3 regions of the Streptomyces sp. NPDC054872 genome follow, and region 2 is predicted to be linked to each of the others. Evidence: riboswitches for the same ligand, from Rfam matches in the RefSeq annotation. Region 2 holds a riboswitch; each other region holds the start of a gene.

What was found. A riboswitch is a leader RNA that binds a small molecule or an ion and turns the genes downstream of it on or off. The one in region 2 is predicted to bind cobalamin.
Region 1: linked by a shared signal. The riboswitch ahead of ACWGIH_RS06395 (ribonucleoside-diphosphate reductase subunit alpha) and the one ahead of metE (5-methyltetrahydropteroyltriglutamate--homocysteine S-methyltransferase) in region 2 are both predicted to bind cobalamin.
Region 3: linked by a shared signal. The riboswitch ahead of ACWGIH_RS24660 (ABC transporter substrate-binding protein) and the one ahead of metE (5-methyltetrahydropteroyltriglutamate--homocysteine S-methyltransferase) in region 2 are both predicted to bind cobalamin.

What each region holds. Positions count from the first base shown of each region.
Region 1 covers NZ_JBSGYY010000004.1:116,972-127,279, reverse strand. The annotation lists gene mctP (monocarboxylate uptake permease MctP) at 1-1,639, shown strand, start outside; gene ACWGIH_RS06400 (hypothetical protein) at 1,717-2,448, opposite strand; cobalamin riboswitch at 2,548-2,671, shown strand; gene ACWGIH_RS06395 (ribonucleoside-diphosphate reductase subunit alpha) at 2,809-5,211, shown strand; gene ACWGIH_RS06390 (ribonucleotide-diphosphate reductase subunit beta) at 5,211-6,233, shown strand; gene ACWGIH_RS06385 (helix-turn-helix domain-containing protein) at 6,476-7,492, shown strand; gene ACWGIH_RS06380 (bifunctional albaflavenone monooxygenase/terpene synthase) at 7,446-8,795, opposite strand; gene cyc1 (epi-isozizaene synthase) at 8,792-9,913, opposite strand; gene def (peptide deformylase) at 10,219-10,308, opposite strand, start outside.
Region 2 covers NZ_JBSGYY010000014.1:4,727-15,034, forward strand. The annotation lists gene ACWGIH_RS18700 (serine hydrolase domain-containing protein) at 1-137, shown strand, start outside; gene ACWGIH_RS18705 (carbohydrate-binding protein) at 148-1,350, opposite strand; gene ACWGIH_RS18710 (MarR family winged helix-turn-helix transcriptional regulator) at 1,973-2,482, shown strand; gene metE (5-methyltetrahydropteroyltriglutamate--homocysteine S-methyltransferase) at 2,582-4,903, opposite strand; cobalamin riboswitch at 5,070-5,287, opposite strand; cobalamin riboswitch at 5,514-5,697, shown strand; gene ACWGIH_RS18720 (energy-coupling factor ABC transporter permease) at 5,728-6,471, shown strand; gene ACWGIH_RS18725 (energy-coupling factor ABC transporter substrate-binding protein) at 6,471-6,860, shown strand; gene cbiQ (cobalt ECF transporter T component CbiQ) at 6,867-7,616, shown strand; gene ACWGIH_RS18735 (energy-coupling factor ABC transporter ATP-binding protein) at 7,613-8,476, shown strand; gene ACWGIH_RS18740 (MDR family MFS transporter) at 8,465-9,730, opposite strand; gene ACWGIH_RS18745 (ABC transporter permease subunit) at 9,745-10,308, opposite strand, start outside.
Region 3 covers NZ_JBSGYY010000021.1:5,931-16,238, forward strand. The annotation lists gene ACWGIH_RS24645 (hypothetical protein) at 1-982, shown strand, start outside; gene ACWGIH_RS24650 (ABC transporter ATP-binding protein) at 1,000-1,782, opposite strand; gene ACWGIH_RS24655 (FecCD family ABC transporter permease) at 1,779-2,810, opposite strand; gene ACWGIH_RS24660 (ABC transporter substrate-binding protein) at 2,807-3,865, opposite strand; cobalamin riboswitch at 3,932-4,117, opposite strand; gene ACWGIH_RS24665 (VOC family protein) at 4,125-4,589, opposite strand; gene ACWGIH_RS24670 (helix-turn-helix domain-containing protein) at 4,595-5,461, opposite strand; gene ACWGIH_RS24675 (haloacid dehalogenase-like hydrolase) at 5,657-6,799, shown strand; gene ACWGIH_RS24680 (DUF2252 domain-containing protein) at 6,796-8,169, opposite strand; gene ACWGIH_RS24685 (alpha/beta hydrolase family protein) at 8,319-9,239, opposite strand; gene ACWGIH_RS24690 (hypothetical protein) at 9,307-9,612, opposite strand; gene ACWGIH_RS24695 (arsenate reductase family protein) at 9,767-10,144, shown strand.

The sequences.
Region 1 (10,308 bases), on a different contig from region 2:
CGCAGCGGACACGGGCGGCGTCAACGGCATCGCCCTCGCCGTCTTCATCTTCTTCTTCGCCGCCGTCACGGCGATGGGCTTCCTGGCCGCGCGCTGGCGCAAGGCCGAGACCGAGAGCCTGGACGAATGGGGCCTGGGCGGCCGGTCGTTCGGCACCTGGGTCACGTGGTTCCTGCTCGGCGGCGACCTCTACACGGCGTACACCTTCGTGGCCGTCCCGGCGGCGATCTACGCGGCGGGCGCGGCCGGCTTCTTCGCGGTGCCGTACACGATCCTCGTCTACCCGCTGATCTTCACCTTCCTGCCGCGCCTGTGGTCCGTCTCGCACAAGCACGGATACGTGACCACCTCCGACTTCGTGCGCGGACGCTTCGGTTCCAAGGGGCTCTCGCTGGCCGTCGCGGTCACCGGCATCCTCGCCACGATGCCGTACATCGCGCTCCAACTGGTCGGCATCCAGGCCGTGCTCGACGTCATGGGCGTCGGCGGCGGCCCGGACACGAACTGGTTCATCAAGGACCTGCCGCTCCTGATCGCGTTCGCGGTGCTCGCCGCGTACACGTACTCGTCGGGCCTGCGCGCGCCCGCGCTGATCGCGTTCGTCAAGGACGGTCTGATCTACCTGGTCATCGCCGTGGCGATCATCTACATCCCGATCAAGCTCGGCGGCTTCGACGAGATCTTCCAGGCCGCGAACGACAAGTTCTCGGCGGCGAACGACGCGGCGGGCAAGCCCGTCGCGGGTCTCGCGCCGGGTGAGGCCGGGCAGTGGACCTACGCCACGCTCGCGCTCGGCTCCGCGCTCGCGCTGTTCATGTACCCGCACTCGATCACGGCGACGCTCTCCTCCAAGAGCCGCGACGTGATCCGCCGCAACACCACGATCCTGCCGCTGTACTCGCTGATGCTGGGTCTGCTCGCGCTGCTCGGCTTCATGGCGATCGCGGCCGGGGTGAAGGTCGAGAACGGCCAGCTGGCGATCCCGCAGCTGTTCGAGAACATGTTCCCCGACTGGTTCACCGGCGTCGCGTTCGCGGCGATCGGCATCGGCGCGCTCGTGCCGGCCGCCATCATGTCCATCGCCGCCGCGAACCTCTTCACCAGGAACATCTACAAGGACTTCCTCAAGCCGGACGCGACACCCGCGCAGGAGACCAAGGTCTCCAAGCTGGTCTCGCTCCTGGTGAAGGTCGGCGCGCTCGCCTTCGTCCTCACCATGGACAAGACGGTCGCGATCAACTTCCAGCTCCTGGGCGGCATCTGGATCCTGCAGACCATGCCCGCGCTCGTCGGCGGCCTGTTCACGCGGTGGTTCCACCGCTGGGCGCTGCTCGCGGGCTGGGCGGTCGGCATGGTCTACGGCACGGCCGCCGCGTACGGCGTCGCCTCGCCCACCCAGAAGCACTTCGGCGGCTCGTCCGACGAGATCCCGGGCATCGGCGAGATCGGCTACATCGGCCTCACGGCGTTCGTCCTGAACGTGGTGGTCACCGTGGTCATGACCTTCGTCCTGCGCGCCATGAAGGCCCCTGACGGCATCGACGAGACGTCTCCCGGCGACTACACGGCGGACGCGGGCGACCCCGGCGTCGTGGAGGAGCTGCCGCCGGCCACGGTGGGAGCGCCGGGCGGGCACTGAGTCCTCTCCGTACGTACGTGACGCGGGCCGCCGGATCCGACTCCGGCGGCCCGCTGTCGTGTGCGGATCAGGAGGTCTTACGAGGCCTTGTAGAGCCCGGTCCTGACCCGCCCCGCCGCCTTGGCCGCGGAGGAGATCACCAGGTCCTTGTGCGGGCCCGCGTCCACCAGGACGAGCACGCCGCCGACCCGCACCTCGGCCTTGTAGTACCGGGTCTCCTCGTCGTAGTCGTCGCCGCCCTCGTACCGCGTGCTCTCCAGGATCGCCTCGTCGCCGATGCCCGGCAGGTCCTCGGCCACGTGATGCTCCACCACCGGGGCCGCCTCGGTGTCCACGGTGACGCTGGGGCACACCTTGTGGAGTTGTCGGCGCAGTTCGACGTGGCGCTCGGCCCGCGCGTCCGGCATCGAGACCAAGGTCTGGGAGAGGACGGGGTCCCCCTCGTCGGCGATCGCGCCGGGGAAGGGAAGGATCATGTGGCCGGCGCTGGTTCCCCGCATGCCGGACAGCTCCGCGCTCGCCCCGCGGCCGGCCTCGCACCCGCCCCAGTCGCCGCCCCCGTAGTGCTGGTTGAAGCCGCCCGTGGTGCCGTTGACCACCTTGGCCCGCGCGCCGACGGCCTTCGCCGGCAGCAGCGCCGCCTTCAGCTCGGCGTCCGTGAAGACCTTGCCGGGGTCCACGTCTCCGTCGACTCCGGCCGCCGTGGCCGGGGGGCGCGCGGGCTTCGTCTCCGCCTTCTCGCCGCCCTCCCCGCACCCGGTGAGCAGCATCAGCACCACCGCCGCACAGCCCGCGCCCCGCCCTCGCACGCCGTCTCCCCCTGGTCGCCCATCAGTTCGGCGCCACCCTAGGGGATACGCGCGCCGACACAAGATGTGGGGCTGACTCCCAGAGCCAGCACAAGATGTATGCTCGTGCTCGCTGTCGCCGCAGGGGAATCCGGTGCAAGTCCGGAACTGTCCCGCAACGGTGTATGAGTGCGCATTTGTCGTGCTCTCTAGTCCGAAGACCTGTCGACAGCGCATCCGTTCCGACCGGTCCGGGTGCCGACGACGTCCGGGCCTCGTGGAATGGGCTGGTGGACGCGGAGCGCAGCCCTGCCCAGGGCGGGCCCCCGTGTGTCACTCACCCCTCCCCAAGGCCCTGAGCCGAGCGAGGGAGTGCTCCACGTGACCATCGCGCCAGCCGAACCTGCGTCAGCGCAGAACACCGGCGGTCAGCAGACCGCCGACGGCCCAGGAACCGCGCTGCTGCGTACCCTGACCGACCTCACCGCCGACCTCCCCGACGCCGACCCCGGCCGGGTCGCCGCCGCCGCGCTGCGGGGCCGCTCGGCCAAGGCTGATGTGGCGGAGCTGCGGGAGCTTGCGACCGAGGCCGCGGCCGGCCTCATCTCCGAGGACCCGACGTACTCGCAGCTCGCGGCCAGGCTCCTCAGCCTCAGCATCCGGGACGAGGCCGCGTCGCAGGGCGTGCGGTCCTTCTCCGACTCGGTCGCCGTGGGGCACCGCGAGGGTCTGATCGCGGACCGTACGGCCGCGTTCGTCACCGATCACGCGGAGCGCCTCGACGGTCTCGTGGAGGCCGCCCTCGAGGACGGCGCCGACTTCCGTTTCGGCTACTTCGGCCTGCGCACCCTGCACAGCCGCTATCTCCTGCGCCACCCGATCACCCGGCACGTCATCGAGACCCCGCAGCACTTCATGCTGCGCGTGGCGAGCGGTCTGGCCGAGGACGGCTCCACGCGCTCGGTGGACGAAGTCGCCGCGCTGTACCGCCTGATGAGCCGCCTGGACTACCTGCCGTCCTCGCCGACGCTCTTCAACTCCGGCACCCGGCACCCGCAGATGTCCTCCTGCTACCTCCTCGACTCCCCGCTGGACGAGCTGGACTCCATCTACGACCGCTACCACCAGGTCGCGCGCCTCTCCAAGCACGCGGGCGGCATCGGCCTCTCGTACTCCCGCGTCCGCGCCCGCGGTTCGCTGATCCGCGGCACGAACGGGCACTCCAACGGCATCGTTCCGTTCCTGAAGACCCTGGACGCCTCCGTCGCCGCCGTGAACCAGGGCGGCCGTCGCAAGGGTGCCGCCGCTGTCTACCTGGAGACGTGGCACTCCGACATCGAGGAGTTCCTGGAGCTGCGCGACAACACGGGTGAGGACGCGCGCCGCACGCACAACCTCAACCTGGCGCACTGGATCCCGGACGAGTTCATGCGCCGGGTCGCCGCCGACCAGGACTGGTCGCTGTTCTCCCCGGCCGACGTGCCCGAGTTCGTGGACCTGTGGGGCGACGCGTTCGACGCGGCCTACCGCAAGGCCGAGGCCGCCGGGCTGGCCCGCAAGACCATCCCGGCCCGCGAGCTGTACGGCCGCATGATGCGCACCCTGGCGCAGACCGGCAACGGCTGGATGACCTTCAAGGACGCCGCCAACCGCACCGCCAACCAGACGGCGGAGCCCGGCCACACCGTCCACTCCTCCAACCTCTGCACGGAGATCCTGGAGGTCACGGACGACGGCGAGACGGCAGTCTGCAACCTGGGCTCGGTGAACCTCGGCGCGTTCGTGGACACGGCCGCCGGTGACATCGACTGGCAGCGGCTCGACGAGACCGTCCGTACCGCCGTCACCTTCCTCGACCGCGTGGTCGACATCAACTTCTATCCGACCGAGCAGGCCGGGAAGTCGAACGCCCGCTGGCGCCCGGTGGGCCTGGGCGCCATGGGTCTGCAGGACGTCTTCTTCCAGCTGAAGCTGCCCTTCGACTCCCCCGCCGCGCGTGCCCTCTCGACGCGTATCGCCGAGCGCATCATGCTCGCCGCGTACGAGGCGTCCGCCGACCTCGCCGAGCGCAATGGCCCCCTGCCCGCCTGGGAGAAGACCCGCACAGCGCGCGGCGTCCTGCACCCCGACCACTACGGCGTCGAGCTGACCTGGCCGGAGCGCTGGGCGGCGCTGCGGGAACGTATCGCCGCGACCGGTATGCGCAACTCGCTGCTTCTCGCCATCGCGCCGACCGCCACGATCGCGTCCATCGCGGGCGTGTACGAGTGCATCGAGCCGCAGGTCTCCAACCTGTTCAAGCGCGAGACGCTGAGCGGCGAGTTCCTCCAGGTCAACGCCTACCTGGTGGAGGAGCTGAAACGGCTCGGCGTCTGGGACGCCCAGACCCGCGAGGCGCTGCGCGAATCCAGCGGCTCCGTACAGGGCTTCAGCTGGATTCCCGCCGAGGTGCGCGAGCTGTACCGCACCGCGTGGGAGATCCCGCAGCGCGGCCTGATCGACATGGCCGCCGCGCGCACGCCGTTCCTGGACCAGGCGCAGTCCCTGAACCTGTTCCTGGAGACGCCGACCATCGGCAAGCTCTCCTCGATGTACGCATACGCCTGGCAGCAGGGTCTGAAGACCACGTACTACCTGCGTTCGCGCCCGGCGACCCGCATCGCCCGCGCGGCGGCCGGCAAGAGCGCCGAGTCCGCTCCCGCCCCCGTTCCCGCACAGGTCTCGGCCGAAGAAGCCGTCGCCTGCTCCCTGGAAAACCCCGAGTCCTGCGAGGCCTGCCAGTAATGAGCTCCACCACGAACGCCGAGAAGAACCTCCTCGACCCGGGCTTCGAGCTGACCCTGCGCCCGATGCGCTACCCGGACTTCTACGAGCGCTACCGCGACGCGATCAAGAACACCTGGACCGTCGAGGAGGTCGACCTCCACTCGGACGTCGCCGACCTCGCCAAGCTCTCGCCCGGCGAGCAGCACATGATCGGCCGCCTGGTCGCGTTCTTCGCCACCGGCGACTCGATCGTCTCCAACAACCTCGTGCTCACGCTCTACAAGCACATCAACTCCCCCGAGGCCCGGCTCTACTTGAGCCGTCAGCTCTTCGAGGAGGCCGTGCACGTCCAGTTCTATCTGACGCTGCTCGACACCTATCTGCCCGACCCGGAGGACCGCGCCGCGGCCTTCGACGCGGTCGAGGAGATCCCCTCCATCCGCGAGAAGGCCGAGTTCTGCTTCCGGTGGATGGACTCCGTCGAGAAGATGGACCGCCTGGAGACCAAGGCGGACCGGCGTCGCTTCCTGCTGAACCTGATCTGCTTCGCCGCGTGCATCGAGGGGCTCTTCTTCTACGGCGCCTTCGCCTACGTCTACTGGTTCCGCTCGCGCGGTCTGCTGCACGGCCTGGCCACCGGCACCAACTGGGTGTTCCGCGACGAGACGATGCACATGAGCTTCGCCTTCGACGTCGTCGACACCGTCCGCAAGGAGGAGCCGGAGCTCTTCGACGACGCGCTGCAGACGCAGGTCACGGACATGCTCAAGGAGGCCGTCGAGGCCGAGCTGCAGTTCGCGCGCGACCTGTGCGGTGAGGGCCTGCCCGGCATGAACACCGACTCCATGCGCGAGTACCTGCAGTGCGTCGCCGACCAGCGGCTCCAGCGGCTGGGCTTCGCTCCCGTCTACGGCTCCTCAAACCCGTTCTCGTTCATGGAACTCCAGGGAGTCCAGGAGCTGACCAACTTCTTCGAGCGGCGCCCTTCGGCCTACCAGGTCGCGGTCGAGGGTTCGGTCTCCTTCGACGACGAGTTCTAGGGCCTCAGACTGCCGCGAGCTGCGTGGGGCGCGGGGGGCCTCACGCAGTTCGCGGTCGATCCGGCGGTCGTGGACGTACCCGACGAGCGAGGGCGCGGCCAGCAGGAGGAGGACGGCCAGGACGGTCACGTATCCGAGGAATGTGTTCATGTCCTCACTGTCCTGCGCGCCGGGCCCGCGCGTCAGTGGCAGGACTGCCACACACCATCGACTTACTGCCACTCCTGCGGCACACTGGCGACATGCTGAAGGCCGGGACCCTGAAGAACGTGGCAGCCGTGCTGCTCGACGGCGTCAATCCCTTCGAACTCGGTGTCGTCTGCGAGGTGTTCGGGCTCGACCGGAGTGACGCGGGCCTTCCCGCGTACGACTTCGCGGTGGTCGCCGCGGAGAGCGGGCCGCTGAGCAATCACGCCGGGTTCACGATCACCACTCCGTACGGCCTCGACCGGCTCGAAGAGGCCGACCTCATCACCGTTCCCGCAGGCCAGGCGTTCGTGGACCGCGAGTACCCCGAGGACCTGCTCGACGCCCTGCGCCGGGCGGTGGACCGCGGGGCCCGCGTCCTGTCCGTCTGCTCCGGCGTCTTCGTGCTCGGCGCCGCGGGACTCCTGGACGGCCGCCGCTGCGCCGTGCACTGGCGGCACGCCACGGAACTCGCGGTGCGGTATCCGCTCGCCCGGGTCGAGCCCGATGTCCTGTACGTGGACGAGGGGCCGGTCATCACCTCGGCCGGGACCGCCGCCGGGATCGACGCCTGCCTGCACATCGTGCGTCAGGCACACGGCACCGAGGTCGCCAACGCCATGGCCCGGCGCATGGTCGTGCCGCCCCATCGCGACGGCGGACAGGCCCAGTTCGTGGAGCGGCCGCTGCCGCGCACGGCGTGCGACACCGTGGGCGGGGTGCTCGCCTGGATGGAGCGCCATCTGGACACGGACATCACCGTCGAGCGGCTCGCCGAGCGCGCGCACATGTCGCCGCGCACCTTCGCGCGGCGCTTCCAGCAGGAGACCGGCACCACGCCCTACCGCTGGCTCCTGCGCCAACGCGTGCTCCTGGCGCAGGAGTTGCTCGAAGGCTCGGACGAGACGGTGGACGCCATCGCCGGGCGTGCCGGTTTCGGCAACGCGGCGGCGATGCGCCACCAGTTCCTGCGGGCGCTCGGGACCACGCCGAACGCCTACCGCCGCACCTTCCGCGGCCCCGCCGTCAGCGTCGCTCGGCCCGCAGGACCAGACGCTTCGGCTGTAGCGTGATGCCGATCTTCGTGTCGGCGTCGGTCTCGTCGACCGGCGCCAGGTGCCACTTCGGGGCCACCGTCGCCAGGATGATGGCGAGTTCGGCCAGACTGAAATGGTCGCCCGGGCACTTGCGGTTGCCGGTGCCGAACGGCATCATCGCGAACTCCGGTACGTCTTGCGCTCGTTCCGGATTCCAGCGGTCCGGGTCGAACCGGAGATGTTGCTCGAAGGAACGCGGATCGCGCTGCATCGCGTACACGCTGTAGACGATGTCGGCACCGGCCGGAATGCGGTAGCCACCCAGGGTGGTTTCTCCCACCGACCGGCGGGTGAATATCCAGGCCGCCGGTTGTATACGCATGGCCTCCGTGACGACATTCCGGGTGTGCGGAAGGTCCCCGAGGTCGGCGAATGTGATCTCCCGGTCCGGCGCGACGGAATTTACCTCTTCAACCAATCGCCTTTCCTGCTCGGGGTGTTCGGCCAGCAGATGGAAGGTCCATGCCAGTGTCGCCGCGATATTCTCGGCGCCCGCCACGACAAGGGAGATCACATGGTCGTGAACCTCCTGATCGCTGAGCGGCTGCCCTGATTCATCGCGCGCCCGCAGCATTTCGGCCAACAGGTCGTCCTGATCTCCGCCCGCCGCCCTGCCTTCGGCGATGATCTCGTCGACCAGTGCGTGCAGATCGGCGAGCGCGCTCTGGAAGCGGCGGTTGCCCTGGGTCGGCACGCGGTACAGCGGCCCGACCGAGAGCACCATCCTGCGGTAGAGACCCTCGAACACGGTGTGCAGCGATTCGGCGATGCGGTCCGCCTTCTCGCTGATCGCCTCGACCTCCAGGAGCGAGCGCGAGACGACGCGCACGGCGGTGCGGAACATCTCCGCGTTGATGTCGATCGTGTCGCCCGGCCGCCAGCGCGCGGCGGTCGTCCGGGCCTCCTCCTCCATCACCTTGGCGTAGTCGGCGATCCGCTCGGGCCTGAACGAGGGCTGCATCATGCGCCGTTGACGCCGGTGCAGCTTGCCGTTGCTGGTCGCGACCCCCTTGCCGAGGAGCACTTCCAGGGTGTCCCAGAGGGGTCCTCCGACGATGTAGTCGGGGCTCCTGAGCAGCTTGCCGACCAGCTCCGGATCGCAGACCGCGTACGCGGTCTTGGGTCCCAGCCTGATGCGTACGAGATCACCGTGATCCCGTAGCGCGGCGAGGAAGCCGAGCGGGTCGCGCACCAGGTTCCAGGCGTGGCCGATGAGCGGGGCACCGCCGCTGACGAGCGGCGGAGTCGTTGTCGCGGACACCGCGGATTCGACGCTCATTCCTCACCCACCAATTCAGTTTCGGCCAAGTCGCTCATTACCGCGTCGCTCACGTACGGGGGAATTGACCTGTCGTCCCAGCTGTCCACCCGATAGCGACCGGATTCGTGATGGAACCAATACACGGAAGAGAACCAGTTCCGCATATTGGTGATGCACGATTCCACCGCGCCCGAGAGCGCCCTGCCCTGCACGCTTCCGTCGGCCAATTGCCCGGCGATGTGGAGCACTTCTTTTTCTGCCACCAGGAAATCCGAGATGCAGCCGACGACCCGCCGGTGGACTTCCGCCACTGCCTCTTCCAGGGAAAGTCCCTCGTGCTGGATCAGGCTGATCCCGAGATTGTGCAGTTCATCTCCCGCGAGTTCTTTGGGGAGCGAGCACAGGTCGTTGTACCAGGCGGAGAAATCCTGCGTGGCGAGCGCCGCCCGCCGATATGCGGGATGCTTCCGCACGGCCGTCGGCAGTTCCTGTCGCGCGGTCGGTTCGAGCAGGTCGATCCAGGTCCAGTGCGCGAACGTCAGCCGGCGCAGCTCGATGTAGGCCTCGACCGTCGGGACGGTTCCGGTCCTGCGGTTCCTGAACTCCAGGTCGTACGCCTCGATCACGCTGTGGAAATGCCGCGCGAACCGGGCGTTCCAGCCCGCCCCGAGGTGCGAGTACAGCCGCAGGACGCAGTCCGCGAACCCCGCCACCAGGGGGTCACGGTGGTGCAGTTGCTGCCGGGGGGCCCGGAGTGTCTCGTGGAGCCCGCGGCACAGTCGGCGCCACTGCGCCGCCCTGCCGTGCACCGAGTCGCGGTCGTGCCGGTCGTCCCACGCGAAGAACCAACTGCTGAGGTCGGCTATCGCGCAGAGCAACTCGTCCGGCGCGCCAATGTAGTAGCCGGCCACCAGATCCGTGTAGCAGAGGCTGTCCGCGTACCGCTCGACCTTGTCCGCGGGCATGAGGCGCATTTCGCGCAGCCACGTCCTGGACTTCTCCTGGAGCTGCGGCCAATACGGGTGCAGCTGGCGAGGAAACCCTGACTCGATCACCGGAAGTGCCAACGCCGGTGGCACGGATACCACCCGTACATGTGTCTGTGTCGGTGAAATGCCATGTGAATATGCAGGCACGGACAAACCCCTCTCAGCCGCGTGAGGACGCACGCCCCTCCCGCCGTACCGGGCGCGCGCCGTTGCGTATCCCCGCGCTTTCCATTCAGCACCACAACTGACCGTTCAGGGAACAGATTTGCGCCATTCACTACCCCCCAGTGCCGAGAAAATCCCCGTACGTGACTGATTATGGATCACCAAGAGCCTGATTCGATCGCACAGCTGACCGGTTCGGGTCGGTTCATGCGAACGGCCCCTGGCCGGGAGGGAGTTCCCGGCCAGGGGCCGCAGGTGACTCGCGGTGCGCGCGAGTCCGGAGTCGACTAGTCGTTCGGCACGACGGGGTAGCGCGGGGTGCCCTCTTCCATCTGCCGCAGCGCGTCCTTGCGCTCACGCTTGGAGAGGCGGTCGAT
Region 2 (10,308 bases):
GAGCCACCCTGGGGCAACAGGCCTTCCTGGGCTACCGGCCCGACACCGCGACAGCTCTGGCCGCCGTCTGCACCCGCCGTTACCACGCCCGCGAAACGTTCGTGGCAACGGCGTACGCACTGCTCGCACAGAGTTGAGACGCGTGGCTCAGACGCGCTGCCACAGGGCCGGCGTGCGGGCGGGCTGCCAGACTCCCTGCGCCTGATGCGCCTGCAGACACACATAGGTGATGCCGTTGTAGGTCACCCGTGTCCCGGTCTCGTAGACCCTGCCCGCGCCCCAACTGCCCGAGGCCTCCTGCGTACTGGGCTCGCGCTGGGCGGGGGCCGTCTTCAACGTGAGCCCGAACTCGTCGAGCAGCGGGTTCAACGGCTGATGGAAGGTGATCCCGCCGCTTTTGCAGTCACCGCTGCCCCCGGACGTCACTCCCTGGGCCTGGGTGCCGGAGATGTAGGAGCCGCCGGAGTCACCCGGTTCCGCACAGACCGTGGTGCGCGTGACCCCCTCGATGACGCCTTCCGCGTAGCTCACGCTGGTGCCGTGCTGCTCGATGGTCCCGCAGTGCCAGCCGGTGGTGGAACCCGACCGGCAGACCGCCGCGCCGACCAGGGCCTGCACCGACCCGGCGACCTGAACGTCCGTCTCCTTCTCGCCCTTCACCCGGGGCGTGGCGGTCCACTGGTCGTTGACGGCGACCCAGGACATGTCCTTGGCCGGAAAGACCGACGCCGCGAAGGCACCTTGGGCGACCTTGTTGAAGCCGGTGGTCTTGGCGCCCGCCTTGCCGCAGTGCCCGGCGCTGGCGAACCCCTGCTGGGCGCCCTTGGTCACCGAGAATCCCACCGAACAGCGGGCCTTCTCGTCGATGTAATACGCGTCGCCCCCGCGGACGTCGTGCAGCGCGCGCGGACGGTCGGCCGACACCTTGACGTCCAGGAGCCGCCGGTCGACCTGGGCGGCCGCGATCAGCTTGTCGGCGGCGGCGGTACTCGTCGCCTGGACCGTCGCCTTGTTGGCCCGCACGTCGACGTAGCGCACCGGCGTCTCCTGACCCCGTCCCGCCACGGCGGCGGCATTCAGCTTCTTCGTGAGCGCCTCAAGCTCGCCCAGACCATGCGTGACGACCTTGGCCTGCGCCCCCTCCGCCTTGATGGCGGTCACGTCCGCGGCATCGGTGGTCGCCACCACCAGGCGGGCGGAGGTCGCACCCTGCACCCAGGCGCCCGCGAAGTTCTTGCCCAGCGCGGTCTGCAGCCGACCGGCCCGGGTCCCCGCCTCCGCCTCGTTCACCAACCGCATGCGCGCCTGCGCACCCGACAACCCCAGATCACGCTGAAGCGCCTGCAGCATGGCCCCTGACGGCTTGTCGGCACCTGTCGTCTGCGCAGCCGACGGGAGCGCCGGCGCCGCTGAGGACTGCGGCGCAGGCACCGGCGGAGGCGGCGCGGGCGGCGCGACAGCCGCGGCCACCGGCAACCCCGTCAAGGCGAACGCGCCCAGCACACTCACCGCGAAGAAGGCGAGTCGGGCAGGACGGGCGGGACGGGCAGCTTGGCCGGGAGGGCCGGCGTGACGGTCAGCCATGAGTGATTCCTCATCCTCGGAAGATCCGGTTCGACGGGGTTGGAGGCGGAAAAACCTCGGAACCTAGGCCTTGCCGACACCGCCTCAGAAAATTCCCCCACGCCGCCGGTTCGGCACAACGGACCACACCAGCGACCCACCCGGCCCAACGCTCGGGGTCCACCGACACGGACACGAATGGGTGCAGCGGCGGGGTACGGCTCGACCGGGTGGCGACCCGGCCCGCTCAGACCCATGGCGTACGAGTCCCGTGCTGAAACCCTTTCACCAGGGGGCGAGAAGTGAGGGGTTGGCGGGCACAAGGGATACAGCGGAGCCGATGCCCGCCGAGTCCTCGGCCGACCACCGACGTCCGCCGACGAACCGCCGATCAGGGAGTGCGCCCCTCATGACCAGCCGGAAGCTCACCGCCGAGCCCGTGAAGAAGCGGTCACCCGTGGAGAAAGGACCCGGGGACGAAGGCACGCCCTGGATGCGGGGCCTGCACGCCGACGCGGGCTATCTGCTCTACCGCCTCGGCCTGCGCTCGGGTCAGCTCTTCAACGCGGCCCTCCAGAGATCCGGCCTGCGCCTGCGCCATTACGCACTGCTGCGCTACCTGGCCACGGTGGAGGGCGCGGTACAGCGCAAGCTGAGCCAGGAGCTGGGTTACGACCCCAGTGCGATCGTCGGCCTGGTCGACGACCTGGAACGCCTCCGCTTCGTCGAACGCCGTCCCGCCCCCGACGACCGACGCCGCCGCATCGTGGCCCTCGCCCCCGCGGGCCACGACTTCCTGCGGGAGTCCGCTGAGGTGGCGCGGGGGGTCACCGATGAGCTGCTGGCCCCGCTCGGTCCCAAGGAGCGGGAGAAGTTGCATGGGCTGTTGTCCCGGGTGGCTCATGCGGATGGGGGGTGAGGGGCCCAAGGGCGGGGTTCAGGGTGCGCAGGTGGCGCTCGATGAAGGAGCGGGGCGGCTATCGATTCGCACATGACCGCCCCCACTCACACTTCGCGGTCAGGAGCCCGAAGGCAGCTCCGCCCTCACCTCCCGTGCCGCCGCGACCAGGTTCTCCAGGGAGGCCTTGGTCTCGGGCCAGCCGCGGGTCTTGAGGCCGCAGTCCGGGTTCACCCACAGGCGATCCGCGGGGATGGCCTCAAGTCCCTTGCGCAGCAGGGCCGCTGCCTCCTCGGTGCTCGGGACACGGGGGGAGTGGATGTCGTAGACGCCGGGGCCCGCCTCGCGCGGGTAGCCGTGCTCGGCCAGTTCGCGTGCCACCTGCATGTGTGAGCGGGCCGCCTCCAGGCTGATGACGTCGGCGTCGAGGTCGTCGATGGCCTGGACGATGTCACCGAACTCGGCGTAGCACATGTGCGTGTGGATCTGGGTGTCCGGTCGCACGCCGCTGGTGGTGAGGCGGAAGGATTCCGTGGCCCACTCCAGGTACGCGGCATGCTCGGCGCCGCGCAGCGGCAGCGTCTCGCGCAGCGCGGGCTCGTCCACCTGGATGACCGAAGTCCCCGCGGCCTCCAGGTCGTTGACCTCGTCGCGCAGGGCCAGGGCGACCTGCCGCGCGGTGTCACCCAGCGGCTGGTCGTCGCGGACGAAGGACCAGGCGAGCATGGTGACGGGTCCGGTGAGCATGCCCTTCACGGGGCGGTCGGTGAGGGAGTTGGCGTACGACGTCCAGCGCACCGTCATCGGTTCGGGCCGTGAGATGTCGCCCGCCAGGACCGGCGGGCGTACGTAGCGGGTGCCGTACGACTGGACCCAGCCGTGTTGCGTGGCGAGATAGCCGGTGAGCTGTTCGGCGAAGTACTGCACCATGTCGTTGCGTTCGGGCTCGCCGTGCACCAGGACGTCGATGCCCGCCTTCTCCTGGAAGGCGAGGACCTCGCGGATCTCCGCGCGGATGCGTTCCTCGTAGCCGTCCGCGTCGATGCGGCCCGCGCGCAAGTCGGCGCGTGCGGTGCGCAGTTCGGTGGTCTGGGGGAACGAACCGATGGTGGTCGTGGGCAGTTGTGGCAGGTTCAGGCGGGCCCGCTGGGCCGCCGCACGCTCCGGATAGGCGTGGACGCGACGGGCATCGGCGTCCGTGATGGCGGCGACACGGGAGCGTACCGCCGGGTCGTGGGTGAGGGCCGAACCCGAGCGGGACGCCAGGTCGGCGCGGTTGGCGGCCAGTTCGGCCGTGATGGTGTCCGTTCCCTGGGCCAGGGCACGCGCCAGCGTGGCGATCTCGGTGGCCTTCTGGTGGGCGAAGGCCAGCCAGCGGGCCACCTGCGGGTCGATGTCCCGTTCGGCGGTGGCGTCCAGCGGGACGTGCAGCAGGGAGCAGGACGCGGAGACGTCGACCCGGTCGGCGAGGCCCAGGAGCGTGGCCAGGGTGGAGAGGGACTTCTCCAGGTCGTTGATCCAGATGTTGCGCCCGTTGACGACACCCGCGACGAGGCGCTTGCCGGGCAGTCCGCCGACGGCGGCGAGATCCTGCAACTGGCCGGCGGCGGCCTCCGTGAAGTCCAGGGCGAGTCCCTCGACCGGTGACTTGGCCAGCACGGGCAGGGCCTCGCCGAGCCTGCCGAAGTAGGAGGCGACGAGGAGTCGAGGCCGATCCGTGAGCGCTCCGAGGTCGCGGTAGGCGCGGGCGGCGGCGTTGAGCTCCGCCGGGGTGCGGTCCTGGACCAGGGCGGGCTCGTCGAGCTGCACCCATTCGGCGCCCGCCGCGCGCAGGTCGGCGAGGACTTCCGCGTACACGGGAAGGAGCCGGTCGAGGAGCGTGAGCGGCTCGAAGTCGGCGGCCACGCCGGGCGCGGGCTTGGCGAGCAGCAGATAGGTCACCGGGCCGACGAGGACCGGGCGTGCGGCGAGGCCGAGCGCGACGGCCTCCTTGAGCTCGGCCACCTGCTGGGCGGAGTCGGCGGCGAAGACGGTGTCGGGGCCCAGCTCCGGCACGAGGTAGTGGTAGTTGGTGTCGAACCACTTGGTCATCTCCAGCGGCGCCACGTCCTGCGTGCCGCGGGCCATCGCGAAGTAGCCGTCGAGGGGGTCGGTGGCGACGGCCTCGCGGTGCCGGTGCGGGATGGCGCCGACCATGACGCTGGTGTCCAGGACATGGTCGTAGTACGAGAAGTCGCCGGTCGGCACTTCGTGAATGCCGGCGTCGGCCAGGTGCCGCCAGGTGGACCGGCGCAGCCGCGCCGCGGTCTCCCGCAGGGCGTCGGCGCTGACACGGCCCTTCCAATAGCCCTCGACGGCCTTCTTCAGTTCCCGGTCGGGGCCCTGGCGGGGGTAGCCGTACACGGTGGCCCGTGCTGCCGCGGCCGCGGACTTCGCTGTCACGGAAATCTCCTTCGCGAGATGACTCCTGAGCATCCCGGGGACGGGACACGGACGCGAAGGGATGACGGACCGGGCGGACGGACACGCGCCAACCGCGCGGTGCTTGCTCCACCTGATCTGTACGCCGACCCGCCCACGAGGTCACCGGGATGTCCGCACATGAGGGATCACATGCGGGCAACGGGCAGGTCTTCGGACTCGCGGGCACATCTGCCGAGGCAGACCCCTACTGGCCGTCGCTTCCCGGGTCCATGCTCGGATCCAGTGCGTATGACGGCGGTCGTTCCCACTCACCGCTGCGGGGCAGTCCCGGATTCCCACCGGGTTCCCTCTTACGACACCTCTGCCTGGCGGACAGGGCGAACCAGCTGCACGGATCAGGCTAAAGGGTGGTCGCGCTCCTGGGGCGGTACTGATCACATTCCGGACCGTGAGGTGAGACACGGAGGGGAAGGGGCCCGACGGGCGGGGACATGCGCGAAGGGGCGTACGACGGGCGCGCACAGGCTGGTGCACATGGGCTGACCAGGGGCGTACGCCCTGGTCATGTGCGCTCGCGCGTGCCACAGGTGAGGCGGTCCCGCAAGTTGTCAGGCCACTCGATTCCGCACTAGGGTCACCACGCCTTGGTGCTCGGGAAATCGGTGTGATGCCGGTGCGGCCCTCGCCACTGTGATCGGGAAGTCCGGCTCCAGCCCTCGCGGCAGCCACTGGGCGCAACACGCGCCCGGGAAGGCGGAGTCCGGTCGGTACGACCCGTCAGCCAGGAGACCGGCCAAGGCGCGTTGTCCATCCACGAGGTGCTGGAGAGGGTCTGCTTAGCCATGCACATAGCCGAGGGTTTCCTCCCGCCGGCGCACGCGATCGCCTGGGGCGTAGCGTCCGCGCCGTTCGTCGTCCACGGAGTCCGCTCCCTCACCCGTGAGGTCAAGGAACACCCGGAGAGCACACTGCTCCTGGGTGCGTCCGGAGCGTTCACCTTCGTCCTCTCCGCGCTGAAGATCCCCTCCGTCACGGGCAGTTGCTCGCACCCGACGGGGACCGGGCTCGGCGCGATCCTGTTCCGGCCGCCGATCATGGCGGTGCTCGGCACCATCACGCTGCTGTTCCAGGCGCTGCTGCTCGCCCACGGCGGGCTCACCACGCTGGGCGCCAACGTGTTCTCCATGGCGATCGTCGGTCCATGGGCCGGATACGCCGTCTACCGGCTCCTGAAGCGGTACGACGTGCCGCTCATGGTGGCCGTGTTCTTCGGCGCGTTCGTCGCCGACCTGTCCACGTACTGCGTCACCAGCGTCCAGCTCGCCCTGGCGTTCCCGGACCCCAGCAGCGGATTCATCGGCGCCCTGGGCAAGTTCGGCGGCATCTTCGCCGTCACGCAGATCCCCCTCGCGGTCAGCGAGGGACTGCTCACCGTCGTGGTGATGCGGCTGCTCGTGCAGTCGAGCAAGGGCGAGCTCACGCGGCTCGGCGTGCTGCTCCAGGGCAAGAAGCCGTCCGCGAAGGCGGCCACCGACAGTAAGACCACCGACAGCAAGACCGAGACGGAGACGGGGGCCAGCGCCTGATGAGCCGGAACACGAAGATCAACGCTCTGCTCCTCCTCATCGTCGCCGCGCTGGCGGTGCTGCCGCTCGCGCTGGGTCTCGGCGACGACGAGAAGGAGCCGTTCGCCGGGTCCGACGCCCAGGCCGAGACCGCGATCACCGAGATCGAGCCGGATTACGAGCCCTGGTTCTCGCCGCTGTACGAACCCCCCTCCGGGGAGATCGAGTCGGCGCTCTTCGCGCTGCAGGCGGCGCTCGGCGCGGGCGTCCTCGCCTACTACTTCGGTCTGCGCAGGGGACGCCGCCAGGGTGCCGAGGCGGCGCGGACCGAGGCGGCCGCGGAGGAGGGGGCCGCGGAGGAGCGGACCGCCGACGGGGAGAGCTCCCGGGCCGGGACCGGGCAGGTCTGACCCGGCGTGCTGCCCATCGACGCGGCGGCGCACAGCAGTCGCTGGCGCCGCCGCCACCCCGTGGACAAAGCCGTGCTCGGGCTCGGCCTCACCGTCCTCGCCGTCTCCCTGCCGCCCTGGCCGGGTGCTGCCCTGGTCCTCGTCGCCGCGCTCACCGTGCTGCTCGGACCCGCCGGTGTGCCGCCGCGCAAACTGTGGCGCGCCTACCGCGTGCCCCTGGGTTTCTGCGTCACCGGCGCCCTGACCCTGATCGTCCAACTGGGCGCGCCCGAAGGGTTCGTCACGCTCGCGGACGGCGGACCCGAGCGGGCGGGCGGACTGCTCCTGCGCACGTCGGCGGCCTCGCTCGGCGTCCTGCTGTTCGCCTTCACCACCCCCATGTCGGACCTGCTGCCCCGCCTGGTGAAGGCGGGCGTACCGGCGCCGGTCGTGGACGTGGCCCTGGTCATGTACCGGATGAGCTTCCTGCTCCTGGACTCCATGAGCCGGATCCGGCAGGCGCAGGCCGCGCGGCTCGGCCACACCACCCGGGCCGCCACCTGGCGCTCCCTCGGCGGTCTCGGCGCCACCGCGTTCGTACGGGCCTTCGACCGGGCGAGCCGGCTGCAGGCCGGGCTGGCCGGACGCGGATACGACGGGACCCTGCGGGTGCTGGTGCCCGACGCCAGGATCTCGCGGCCCTTCGTGGTTGCGAGCGCGGCCCTCCTCGGGGGCCTCACGGTCCTCACTCTCGTACTGGAAAGGGTTCTCCCATGAGCGAGCCGAGCGGGTCCTTGGTCGCCCTGCGCGCCGCTTCCTACGCGTACGAGGACGGGCCCACCGTCCTCAGCGGCCTGGACTTCGACGTCACCGAGGGGCGCGCCCTCGCGCTGCTCGGACGCAACGGCAGCGGCAAGACCACCCTCATGCGGCTCCTGAGCGGCGGACTCCGCCCGGACCAGGGCGGATTGACGCTCGGGGGCACCCCCGTGACGTACGACCGCAAGGGGCTCACCCGGCTGCGCACCACCGTTCAGCTGGTGGTCCAGGACCCGGACGACCAGCTCTTCGCCGCTTCCGTCGAACAGGACGTGTCCTTCGGGCCGCTGAACCTGGGGCTGCCGGACACCGAGGTGCGCGGCAGAGTCGCCGAGGCGCTCGCCGCGCTCGACATCAGCGCGCTGGCGGACCGCCCCACCCATCTGCTCTCCTACGGCCAGCGCAAGCGCACGGCCATCGCGGGCGCCGTGGCGATGCGACCCCGCGTCCTGATCCTCGACGAGCCGACCGCGGGACTCGACCCCGACGGCCAGGAACGCCTCCTGACCACTCTGCAAGGCCTGCGGGACGCGGGAACGACCGTGGTGATGGCCACCCATGACGTGGACCTGGCCCTCCGCTGGGCCGACGACGCGGCCCTGCTCACCCCCTCGGGAGTACGCACCGGGCCGGTCGCGGAGATGCTCGCGCACCGCGAACTCCTCGCGCGGGCGGGCCTTCGCCTGCCCTGGGGGATCGCCGTCGCGGAGCTGCTGCGGACGAAGGGCCTGCTGGCCGAGGCGGGCGGCGGGCCGCGCACCCCCGAGGAGTTGGCGGCCCTCACGGTGTCGGCGCTGCCCGGCGCGTCAGCCGGCTGACCGGCCCCCGGCCCGGGCGCGGCCCGGCAGCAGCGTCACGGCGAGCAGCGGGATCGCGGCGAGCACGAGCCACGGCACCCACGGCGGCAGCCCGGCGTCCAGGAGCGAGCCGGTCACGGCGCTGCCCGCGAGGACGATCAGGCCGGAGACCGACGACAGCGCCCCGGTGTAGAGACCGAGCCTGCCGTCGGGTGTGAGATCCGGGACCCAGGCCCGGGCGGCGGGGGCTACCAGCATCTGGCCGAAGGTGAGCAGGACGACGAACCCGGCGGCGGGCAGCAGCCCGGCCACGCCGGTCCAGGCGGCCGGCCGCGCGACGGCCACGACGGCGAACCCGACGGCGATGAGCACGAGCCCCACCGCCATCGAGCGGCGCTCGTCGAGGCGCCCCGCCGCCCAGTGGGTGACCGGGAGCTGCGTGGTCACCACAAGGAGGGAGGAGAGGGCGAAGAGCCAGGCGACCGGCGCCTGCGACCCTGCCGTACGCTCCACCTCGTCCGGCAGGGCGAGATAGAGCTGGTTGTACGCCAGGAGATAGGCGCCGTAGGCACAGCACACCGCCAGGAACCGGCGGTTGCGCAACAGCTCGCCCACACCTCCTCGTACGCGCATCCGCGCACGCCCCGGGATGCGCTGCGGCAGCAGCCACAGGTGCCCGGCGAGGACGAGGACGAAGACCCCCGCCCCGGCCAGACAGACGGTGCGGAAGTCGACGGAGAGCAGCAGCGCGCCGACGAGCGGACCGAGGAACGCGCCGGCCTGGCCCGCCACGGTGAGCAGGGCCAGGACACGGGTGCGCGGGCCGCGGCCCGACTCCTCCCAGAGCACGGCCTGCCGGGCGACCTCGGACTCCACGGCGGGGGAGAACAGGGCGGCGGCGAACCCGATGAGGAGCACCGCGCCGATCACCGACCAGGTCTGCTGCGCATAACCGAGCCAGGCGAAGCCGGCGATCCGCAGCAGGCAGCCGGTGAGCACCACCGGCCGCACGCCGTACCGGTCGGTCAGGGCGCCGCCCACGACGAACAGCCCCTGCTGGCTGAAGGTCCGCAGGCCGAGCACCAGACCGACCAGCCAGCCCGCCATGCCGATCACGGCGCCCAGATGCTCGGCCAGGAAGGGCAGGACGGCGAAAAAGCCTATGTTGAAGGCGAGTTGGGTCAGGATCAGCAGGCGAAGGAGGGGCGACAGGTGCGGCCAGGTCCGTTCGCGTCGTGGCCGCTCGGCGGGCCGGAGCCGCGTGGGCGGCGACAGTTGACGTCGATGGCTCACCCGGCGGCCGCTCCTGATGTCGTCAAGTCCCTCTCCGCGAGCGGTACTTCGTGCGGGCGAGGGGGTGCGTCGGGCCGTCGTCGGCGTCGCAGCCACCGGGGGGCCGGGACCCCGCCCGCCGCTGTCACCGCGCAGGCTCCCAGGAGGGCGAGCGCGGCCGCCGGAGCGAGGAGGGCCCAGGGGGCGCGCTCGGCGTAGGGCTGGTTCTCGGCGAGCAGCAGGCCCCACTCGGGGGACGGGGGCTGGGAGCCGAGGCCGAGGAAGCCGAGGGCCGCCAGGGCCAGCGCGACGGCGGGGAGCCGCAGCAGCGCGTGGCGGGTGACGGGCGGCAGCACCGCGGGCAGCAGATGGTGCCGCAGCTGGTGGCGCCGCCCCGCCCCCAGGCTCCGGGTCGCCGTCAGGTGCAAGGTGGCGCGTTCTTGGTCGAGCAGGGCCGCGGTGTGGGCGGCCAGCGGGACCCAGGCGACGGCGGCCACGGCGATCGCGGGGGTGGCCGCTCCGCTGCCCGCGACACCGGCGACGAGGAGTCCCGCGAGCGTCGGCGGTATCGCGTTCAGCGT
Region 3 (10,308 bases), on a different contig from region 2:
GCGTGAGGCGCTGCCCGGGCTCGGCACCGCGGAGCTGGCCGCGCTCGCGCCCGTGTTGCTGCGGGTGGGGCGCCGGGATCGCGGGGTCTTCGGTGTCGGGTTGATGCGAGAGGTCGTCAGTGGGGCGGCGGGCCGCGCACGGCTCTTGTCGTTGCTCGGACACGGGGATACCGGAGTACGCCGCTTCGCCCATCGCATCGCCGTCGACGAGCACGTCCTGCCGGTCGCCGAGCTGGCCCGTACCGCCGCCCTCGACAGCGATGTCGTCGTGCAGAACCTCTGCGCCGACGCCGCACTCGCGGGCGTGAGCATGGGTGAGCGCCTGGACGAGCGGCCTGATGAGCGTGCGTACGGCGACGTCGTCCTGCCGTTGCTCGCGGCGCGCAGCCCCCGTGTCCGGTCCGCCGGGGTCACCGCTCTGCGGCGCGTCGGGCGGGCGGAGGAGGCGCGGTCGTATCTCGTCGATCGTTCGGCGCTCGTGCGGGCCTGTGCCCGTTACGTGCTGAAGCAGGCGGGCTCCGATCCGTTGCCGCTCTACCGGGAGTGGTGCGCCGAGCCCGACGACCCGGCTCTGCCGCCCGGCGCGGCCGTCGGTCTCGGCGAGTGCGGTGCGCGTGCGGACGCCGCGTTGCTGCTGCCGCTGCTCGGGCATCCGGTGGCCGCGGTGCGGGCGCGTGCCGTGGCCGGGCTGCGGGTGCTCGACGTCGCGGCCACCGAGCGGCTGCGGCCGCTCCTGGACGACCCCGCGCCCGCCGTCGCCCGCGAGGCCTGCGCGGCGCTGCTGCCCTGCGCGCGGCAGCTGCCCACCGAGTGGTTGACGGCGCGTATCGGGCCCGAGCTGCCCCGGCCCACCCGTGTCGCCGCCTTCCGACTGCTCTGCGCGCAGGGCGGTGCTGTCCAACTGGGCGCCGCCACCGCCCTGTTGGAGGACGCCGACGCCAAGCTCAGGTTCCGGGCCGAGCAGATCGTCCGGGGCCGCTGACACGGGCGGCGCGGGGTTCAGGCGCGCAGGAAGCGGATCGACGGGTAGGTCTCCGCCGGGTGTCGCGTGACTTCCGCCCGTACCCCGTACACCTTCGCGATCAATTCCTCCGTGATCACTTCGGACGGTGTGCCCGACGCGTGTGCCGCTCCCTCGCGCAGGACCAGGACGTGGTCGCAGAACATGGCCGCCAGGTTGAGGTCGTGGAGGGCGATCACACTGGTCAGGGGGAGGTCCGCGACCAGGGCCAGGAGGTCGAGTTGGTGGTGGATGTCCAGGTGGTTCGTGGGTTCGTCCAGGAGGAGTTCCCGGGGTGTCTGCGCCAACGCCCTCGCTATCTGGACCCGTTGGCGTTCGCCGCCGGAGAGCGTGTGCCAGGACTGGGCCGCACGGTCGGACAGGCCCGTGCGGGTCAGCGCCTCCCGTACCGCGTCCTCGTCCTCGGGGGTCGGCAGCGACCACGCCCTGCGGTGCGGGATGCGGCCCAGTCGTACGACCTCCTCCACGGACAGCTCGACCTGCGTGGTGGCGTCCTGGTCCACCACCGCCACCCTGCGCGCCACCGTGCGGCGGCCCACGTCCCGCAACGGATCGCCGTCCAGCGTGACCACCCCTGACGTCGGGGCCAGCACGCCCGCCAGGATGCGCAGGAGGGTGGACTTGCCCGAGCCGTTCGGGCCGAGGAGTCCGACCGTGGCGCCGGGGGGCGGCGCCAGGGTCACTCCGTCGATGATGAGGTGGCCCGCGGCTGTCCTGGTCACGCGGTCCGCCCGTAGGCCCGAGTCGGTGTGCGGGGTCATGTGGTCTTCCTCGTGCGGTAGAGGACCAGGACGAACGCCGGGACGCCGATCAGCGATGTCACCACCCCCACGGGGACCTCCTGGGGGTCGAGGACCGTGCGGGCCAGCGTGTCCACCCACACAAGGAACACCGCGCCCGCGAGCGCCGTCACCGGGAGCAGACGTGCGTGCCCGGAGCCGACCAGGGCACGGGCGGCGTGCGGCAGGACCAGGCCCACGAAACCGATGGCGCCCGCGCTGCTGACCAGTGCCGCCGTGAGCAGGGCCGTGGTGGTGAGGAGGAGCAGCCGGATACGGGTCACGTGGACGCCCAGCGTCGCCGCCGCGTCCTGGCCGAACGCGAACGCGTCCAGGGTGCGGGCCTGCGTCAGGCAGACGGCGAGGGCCACGAAGAGCACCGCCGCGCACAGTGCGACGTCCGTCCAGCCCACCCCGCTCAGCGAGCCGAGCAGCCAGAACAGGACACTCCGCGTCGTCTCCGCGTCGCCCGACGTCAGGATCACGAACGAGGTGAGCGAGGAGAAGAGCTGCATCGCCGCCACCCCGGAGAGCACCACCCGGTCGGTGCTCCCGCCCAGGGTGTGGCTGAGCAGCAGCACGAGCGCGAACGAGACGAGGGCCCCGGCGAAGGCGCCCGCCGAGACCGACACCACTCCCCCGCCGACCCCCAGGACGACGATCGCGACCGCGCCCGTGGACGCCCCCGAGGAGACGCCGAGCACGAAGGGGTCGGCGAGCGGGTTGCGCAGGAGGGACTGGAGGACGGCTCCGCAGACCGCGAGGCCCGCGCCGCAGACCGCCGCGAGGAGCGTGCGCGGCATGCGCAGGTTCCAGACGATGCCGTCCCGGATGGGCGTCAGCTTCGCCTCTCCCCAGCCGAGGTGCGCCGCGACCGCCGACCACACGTCGGGTACGGAGATGTCCGCGGGGCCGATGGTGACGGCCACCGCCACGGAGAGGGCGAGGGCGGCGAGGCCGGCCGTCCGGAGCAGGGCGGAACGTATGCCGCCCGGGGCGGCCGTCCTCACTTGGCGAGGCCGAAGTCGAGCAGTGCGGCGGCGACTTGTTCGATGCCGTCCACCGTGCGGATCGTCGGGTTCATGGCCTGGCCGCTCAGCAGCACGTACCGCTTCTTCTTCACGGCGGTCAGGTTCTTGGTGACCGGGTTGGACTCCAGGAACTCGATCTTCTTCTTCGCGCTCTCGGCCGTCTGCGACTTTCGGGTGAGGTCGCCGATGACCAGGACGTCCGGGTCGCGGTCGGCCACCGTCTCCCAGTTGATCTGGGGCCACTCGTCGCGGGTGTCGTCGAAGACGTTCCGCACGCCGAGTTCGCGGGTGATGATGCCCGGGGCGCCGCAGCAGCCGGCGATGTAGGGCGCGTCGGAGTTGGCGAACCAGTAGAGGAGCGACGTGTCGGCCGCCTTGCCGTCCTCGATGGTCTTCGTGGCCTTCGCCACCCGGCCCTTGAGGTCGGCGATCAGCCGTTCGCCGCGCTTGTCGACCCCGAACGCCTTGGCCAGGCCCCGCACTTCGCCGTAGACCGTGTCCATGGTCAGCGTCTTGACCCGCTTGCCGTCGCCGTCGCCGCTGTTGTCCTTGCCCGCGCAGTCGGAGGGCGAGACGTAGGCGGGTACGCCGAGTTCGGTGAACTTGGCGCGGTCGGCGACGCCGCCCTTGCTGACCGTCGCCACGAAGGAGGCGGTGACGAAGTCCGGTTCCTGGGCGAGGACCTTCTCGAAGGAGGGGTAGCGGTCGGCGAGCCGGTCGACCTTGGCGTTGTCCTTCTCCAGGCCCTTCAGCACCGGGTCCGTCCATGTGCCGGTGCCGGCCATGCGGTCCGCGAGACCGAGGGAGAGCAGGATCTCCGTGGAGCCCTGGTCGAGGGAGACCGCTCGCCGCGGCGGCGCCTTGATCTCCGCCTTCTCGCCGCAGGAGGTGAGGGTCAGCGGGTAGCCGGCGGCCCTGTCGTCCGCGGTGGACGTGCCGGGGGTCCCCGATGAGCCGCCGCAGGAGGTCAGGGTGACGGCCAAGGCCGTGGCGAGAAGAGCAGCCGTACGTGCACGACGGGTGGTGGAGGACACGAGATCCCTTGAGTCTCACGGCTCATACGCGGAGCCTGGCCTGCTTCGTCACCTCCGCCGCCCGGTGTGCGGACGAAGGTGCCAGCAGGTCTTCGGACTCGGGGATCGGCCGGGCGGGGCGCCTTCCCAGGCGTCCGTGGACGCCCAGTGGCCGTGGCCCCGCCCGTTCCCCCTCACCGCTGCGCGTCAGTTCCGGATTCGCACCGGATTCCCTGGCCCTGGTGTGGGTTGACTGGCGTGCGCAAGCTATCACGCGAGGTCAGGACGGCTGCTGGGGCCTCGGTGCGCCGCGGTAGGTGCCGAAGGACCACTTGTTGCCCTCGGGGTCGGCGATCGCGAACTCCCGGCTGCCGTACGGCTGGTCCTCGATCTCGCGGATGATCTCGACGCCCGCGGTGCTGAGCCGCTGGTAGAGGTCGTCCACGCGGTCGGTGACGACGTACGCGCCGAAGGTGCCGGGCTTCAGGCACCAGTCCTGGGACTTCTCGTCGTACGAGCCGAGCATGATCGCACCGCCCTCGGGCCAGTCGAGCTCGGCGTGCGCCACGCGGTCGCCGTCCTCGTAGACGGCGGTGCGCAGGAAGCCGACGGTGCCGACCAGGAAGTCGATCAGCGCGGGGGCGTCGTGCGCCTGGAGGGTCGGCCAGACCGCGGGGGCGCGCTCCTCGGAGGCGGGAGTGGAGGCGGGCAGGGGCTGCTGGTTCTGCTTCTCGGTCGTGTTCATGAGTCCTACTCTTCGCCCCCGCCATAGCTCCCGGCTTGGATATTCCGGCACTCTTCGGCCAGCCAGGCGCTGGGGCTCGCACCGGTGTACTGCCGGAAGTCCCGCACCAGGTGGGAGTGGTCGTAGTAGCCGCAGTCGGCGGCGACGCGGGCCAGGTCAGGGGTCGCGCCCGCCGCGACGGGGCGTACGACGGCGTTCCGTGCGCGCTGGAAGCGCATCAGGCGTCCCGCCTGCTTGGGGCTCAGGCCCGTCTCGGCGCGGAAGAGGGTGGTGAGGCGGCGTTCGCTGAGCGCGACGTGCCGGGAGAGTCCGCGCAAGGTGCCCACCCCGCGGTGCCGGGCCAGCCAGGCCCAGGCCTCGCCGACCTCGGGGCGCACGGAGCCGGCGGAGGTGTCGGCGGCCGCGCGCTGCCTCAAGTAGGCGGACAGGGAGGCAAACCGCTCTTCCCAGCCGCCCTGCTCGCACAGCAGCTCCCGCAGTTCGGCGGCGCGGCGCCCCATCACCTCCGCGCCGGGTGTCACCAGCTCACCGGCGAGTTCCGCCGCCGGTACGCCGAACAGGGCGCGGGCGGCCAGCGGGTGCACGGCGAGCTGGATGCCCGCCTCGTGCTCGGGCCGTACGACGTACGCCGGGGACTGGTGCAGGCCGCCGAGGACGATGTCCGTGCGGTCGGCGTCGCGGCCGCCCGCCTGCTCGGGGGTGCGGCCGGTGACGACGGGGCCGTCGAGGGAGAAGATCAGCGTCAGGTACGGGGACGGCAGGCCGCGGTGCAGGCCCGGCCGCTCGCCGAGCGTGCGGTAGCCGACGGCGGACACCACCATGCCGTCGAGCCGCGGGGCGGCCCGCACGAACTCCCGGGAGACGGTCTCCATGCCTTCCAGTATGCGACGGACGGCGCTCCGGAGCAGGCCCGGAATCAGGGCGTGCGTCCATCTCCCCTACCCGCGCGCGCAGGTCCCATGCCCGTTCCGTCCGGTGATGTCGATCATGGGAATCCCTGGCGTGACCTCATACGATGACCCGCCGCTCCGGACGGGGCGCAGACCGCTCTCAGGGGGCACGGAACCATGGCATCAAAGGCAAAGGGCAAGCTGGCCGTCATCGGCACGGCGGGCGCGCTCACCGCGGCCGTTCTGGCGGGGACGGCGCTCTGGCCGAGCAAGGACGCGACGGCCGCGGACGCCTCCGCGAAGACGGCGAGGACGGCGAAGGCCGCGACGTCCGAGCTGAAGCACTGGCCGAAGCCCGTCGCGAAGAAGCTGGGCAAGGTCATCGCGAAGAACGAGGACAAGGGCGCGTACGCCGTCTTCGACGCGGACAACACGACGTACCGCAACGACCTGGAGGAGTCCCTCCTGCCCTTCCTGGAGATGAAGGGGGTGCTGACCCGCAAGTCGATGGACCCGTCGCTGAAGATCATCCCCTTCAAGGACACGGCGAAGCACAAGGAGAGCCTCTACAGCTACTACAACCGGCTCTGCGAGGTCGACGACCAGGTCTGCTATCCGTGGGTCGCGCAGATCTTCTCCGGCTTCACGCTGAAGGAGCTCAAGGGGTACGTCGACGAACTCCTGGCCCACGACAAGCCGATCCCCGCCGAGTACTACGCGGACGGGAAGCTGACGAAGACCGAGGTGAAGCCGCCCGAGTTCTTCACCGGCATGCAGGAACTCCACAAGACGCTGCGCGAGCACGGCATCGAGGTCTACGTCGTCAGCGCGGCCAGCGAGGATCTGGTGCGCATGGTCCTCTCCGACCCCAAGTACGGCTACGACGTGAAGCCCGAGAACGTCATCGGTGTCGGCCTGCAGCTCAAGAACCGCAAGACCGGCGAGGTCACCAGCTCCCGCAAGGAGATCGCGGAAGGCCGCTTCGACCAGAAGAAGCTCGCGGGGCATGAGCTGACGCCGCACCTGTGGGCGCCCATGACCTGGTTCCAGGGCAAGCCCGCGGCCATCAACACGTACATCGACGAGTGGAAGAAGCCCGTCCTGGTGGCGGGCGACACCCCCAAGAGCGACGGGCCGATGCTGTTCCACTCGGCGGACGTGGAGCACGGCGGAGCACGGGTCTGGGTCAACCGCAAGGACTCGTACATGAAGGAGCTGGACGGGATGAAGCGCGAGAACGCCGACCGGCAGCGGGAGCTCGGCCAGAAGGTCACCGCGGACAAGCGGTGGCTGACGGTGGTCCCGGACGAGATCCGCTAGGCGTTCGCGGCTCCGTCCCCGCCCTCCCGCCCCGCGGCGTCGATCAGGCCCGAGGAGATCGCCTCGGTCAGCGCCGCGTGGTCCCGGGCGTTCTGCGCGCTGTACAGCAGCGCGAAGTCCGCCATCGCCCGGTCGAAGGTGTCGCCGCCGCCCAAGTAGGCGGCGATGGCTATCCGGTCGCCGGAGCGGGCGTGGGCGCGGGCCAGGGCCGTGCCGCAGAGACCGGCGTAGGCGCGCAGTTCCGCGGGGGACATCGACTCGACGTCGGCGGAGCCCTTCATGTCGCGCAGTTGGCGCCAGTAGAAGGCACGGCCACGGGGTCCCGTCATCCAGCCGAGGAAGATGTCGCCGGCCGCCTGGAGGAGCCGCTGGCCCGCGACCACCCGGTGGCCGGGGTGGACGTACGGGCCCGCCGGGAGGTGTTCCTCGACGACCGAGCGGACCGCCTCCTTGATCTGGAGGAAGAGCGGGTCCCCGACGTCGCGCCCGGCGAGGAGCACGAGATAGCAGCGGGTGCCGACGCTGCCCACGCCGACGACTTTCCGCGCGGCGTCCACGAAGTGGTAGCGGTCCAGGAGGAGTCGGCGCTCCTCGGAGAGCGTGGAGCGGTAGTCGCCGAAGATCTTGCGGAGCGCGGCGAGGTCCGGGGCGCTCACGGGTTCGATGAGTGGTGGGTCGTGGATGATGCGGCGGACGCCGGGAGCTCCGTCGACCTTCTCGGTCAGCTTGCCGAGCGCCTGAAGACTCGTGCGGCGGCGGGCGCGGTCCATGGCGCTCGCCGCGCGCTTGCGGTGGCCCGCGGAGCCGATGAGCGGCAACAGGTCGCGTGTGTCGGTCCGTTCGTACCAGACGGCCAGTTCCCCGAGTCCGGCAAGACGCCTCATGGAGGTGCGGTACGCCGCCACCGCGGCGAGGCAGGCCGCGCGTGCCGCACCCCGCGGGTGGCCGTTGTCGCGGGATGCCACGGCGACGCTCGCGGCCAGGCGTTTGACGTCCCACTCGAAGGGGCCGGGCCAGGTCTCGTCGAAGTCGTTCAGGTCGAAGAGCAGGGCCCGCTCCGGTGAGGCGAACAGGCCGAAGTTCAAGAGGTGCGCGTCGCCGCAGAGCTGGACCGTCAGACCGGTGTCCCACTGGGCGGCGAGGTCCCCCGCCATGACGGCTGCGGCGCCCCGCAGGAAGGAGAACGGGGAGGCCGCCATGCGGGCGTACCGGATGGGCAGCAGCTCCTGGACGCGGTCCGCGCCCTGCCGATCGAGGACGGCCAGCGGGTCGGCGCGGTCGGCGGAGGGTATCCACACCCCGTGCGAGGAGCGGGAGGCACGCTTGCGGGCGGCTTTGCCCTGGCGGGCACGCTCTTGCGGAGTGGTCATCGCCCCTCGCCCCTCTCCGTCGGCGGCACCCGGCAACAGCCTCCCCTCAGGAGCAGCCAATGCCGCCTCCGGCGCGTACGCATGCCGAGTACGCCGAACGGGTGACCTGACCGGCGGTGTGCCGGTGATGTGCCGGTTGTGTCGGGACCTCAGCTTCCGCCAGCCACCGCCCATGCCGCCACCCTCTTGGCCAGCGCTTCTCCGGCCCGCGTCCACACGAAGTGGTCGAGGCGGGCGCCCGCCTCCCGCACGGAGTACCGCAGGCGGGTGACGCGGGCCGCGGGCACCTTGCCGACGAGGTGGTCCAGGGCGGCCACGGGGGCCCAGGTGTCGCCCTCGACGGAGACCGCGAGGACGGGCAGCGTGAGGGTGCGCAGGGCCGCCTCGTAGTCGTGCGGGGAGCCTGGGGACGAGTAGCGGCCGGTACGCCCCTGACGTGCCCAGTCGCGCATGACGCCCTTGGGCTGGTTGCCGCCGAAGCCGAGCCGGGCCCCCGGCCACCGGCCGAGCAGCGTCGACGTGGCCGCGGCGAACAGCTCGCCGATGAGCAGCAGGGGCCCGCGCAGCGGACCGTACGCCCGGAACCAGACGGAGCCCGAGGCGACGAGGGCGACTCCGTCGACGCCGGGCCCGACGCCCAATGCCGCGTGCACCAGGCCGAGTTGTCCGCCCAGGCTGTGGCCGAGGAGGTAGAGCGGTGGCCGGGGGCCCAGTTCGGCACGTATCGCTTCGACGACCGCGACGAGGTCCCGCTCCACGATCGTGCCGTATCCGTGGTCGAGGGCGTCCGCGTCCGTCACGCGCGGGGTGCTCTCGCCCTGCCCCCGCATGTCCACGGTCAGGGCGGTGAGCCCCTGGGCGTTCAACTGGCGTGCGAACGCGCGGTAGTAGCGGGCGGGGGTGCCCATGGCGGGGAGGATCAGGACGGCCGGCGCGGGGCGGGGCGATGCCTCGCTGCCGCGCAGGCCGCGGACGGGAAACCGTGCCCCGTCCGGGAGTTGGGCGGTGACGAGCAGCGGCAGCTCGTCCGCGGGCTCCTGCTGGGCGGGGGCGGTTTCCGGCTGAGTCATGCGGACAGCATGGACCACGCCCACGGGCGGCGGCCCTGGGGCCCCCGCCCGTACGGCGCGCGTCGGCTCAGCGGCTGTACCGCATGAGGGCGCGCACCATGTGGCAGGTGATGTCCGACGGCGGGTGGATGCCCACGTCCTCCGCCATGCTCCGGATCCTGGTGTTGTTCGCTTGGTTCGCCAGATAGACGCCGGAGTCGAGCAGGGCTATTGCAAGGCGCATGGCCTTCAGGCGCCGGTTGTGCGTGATGTACCACTCGCGCGGCCGGCCGGCCGGGAGCGGTCGCTTCTCCAGTGGTGCGTACGTCGGGTCGATGAACACGGGCCGGGAAGCGTTGCGCTTCGACTTAGATGTGAGTGCGGCAGCGGGCACAGGCATCCTCCTGTCGCGATCAGGAACCCCCGTCGGGAACCCTCGAACATTGCTTCAATTCTACTGCCAGGCACTGACAATCGCCGCTGGCCAGACGGCCTTTGAGGCCGTGTGACGGATGGGTCGCGGGTGGGTCGCGGGTAGCGTGTACGGCATGGAGATCTGGATCAATCCCGCCTGCTCGAAGTGCCGCGGCGCGCTCACGCTGCTCGACGCCGAGGGCGCCGACTACACCGTCCGCCGCTACCTGGACGACGTCCCCACCGAGGAGGAGATCCGCGCCGTCCTGGAGCGGCTCGGCCTGGAGCCGTGGGACATCACGCGCACCCAGGAGGACGCCGCCAAGGAGCTGAACCTGAAGGACCGCGCGGCCTGGCCGCGTGACGCCTCGGGCCGCGACCGCTGGATCACGGCGCTCGCCGAGCACCCCAGGCTCATCCAGCGGCCCATCATCACCGCCGACGACGGCACCGCGGTGGTGGGACGGACGGAGGAGGCGGTACGGGACGCGCTGTCCCGGTCGGCCACCTGACCCGGGCGGCGGCGCACGCGGGGCGACGGCCGTGCCGTACCGGCGTGAAGCGGGCCACATCCACCGCAGGTAACACGGGGTTCACATGCGAGCAATGGACGGGAAATCGCGCGTTGGCAGGCTGCGCGACATCACCACGGCACCGCAGCACCCGCACGTTCTGC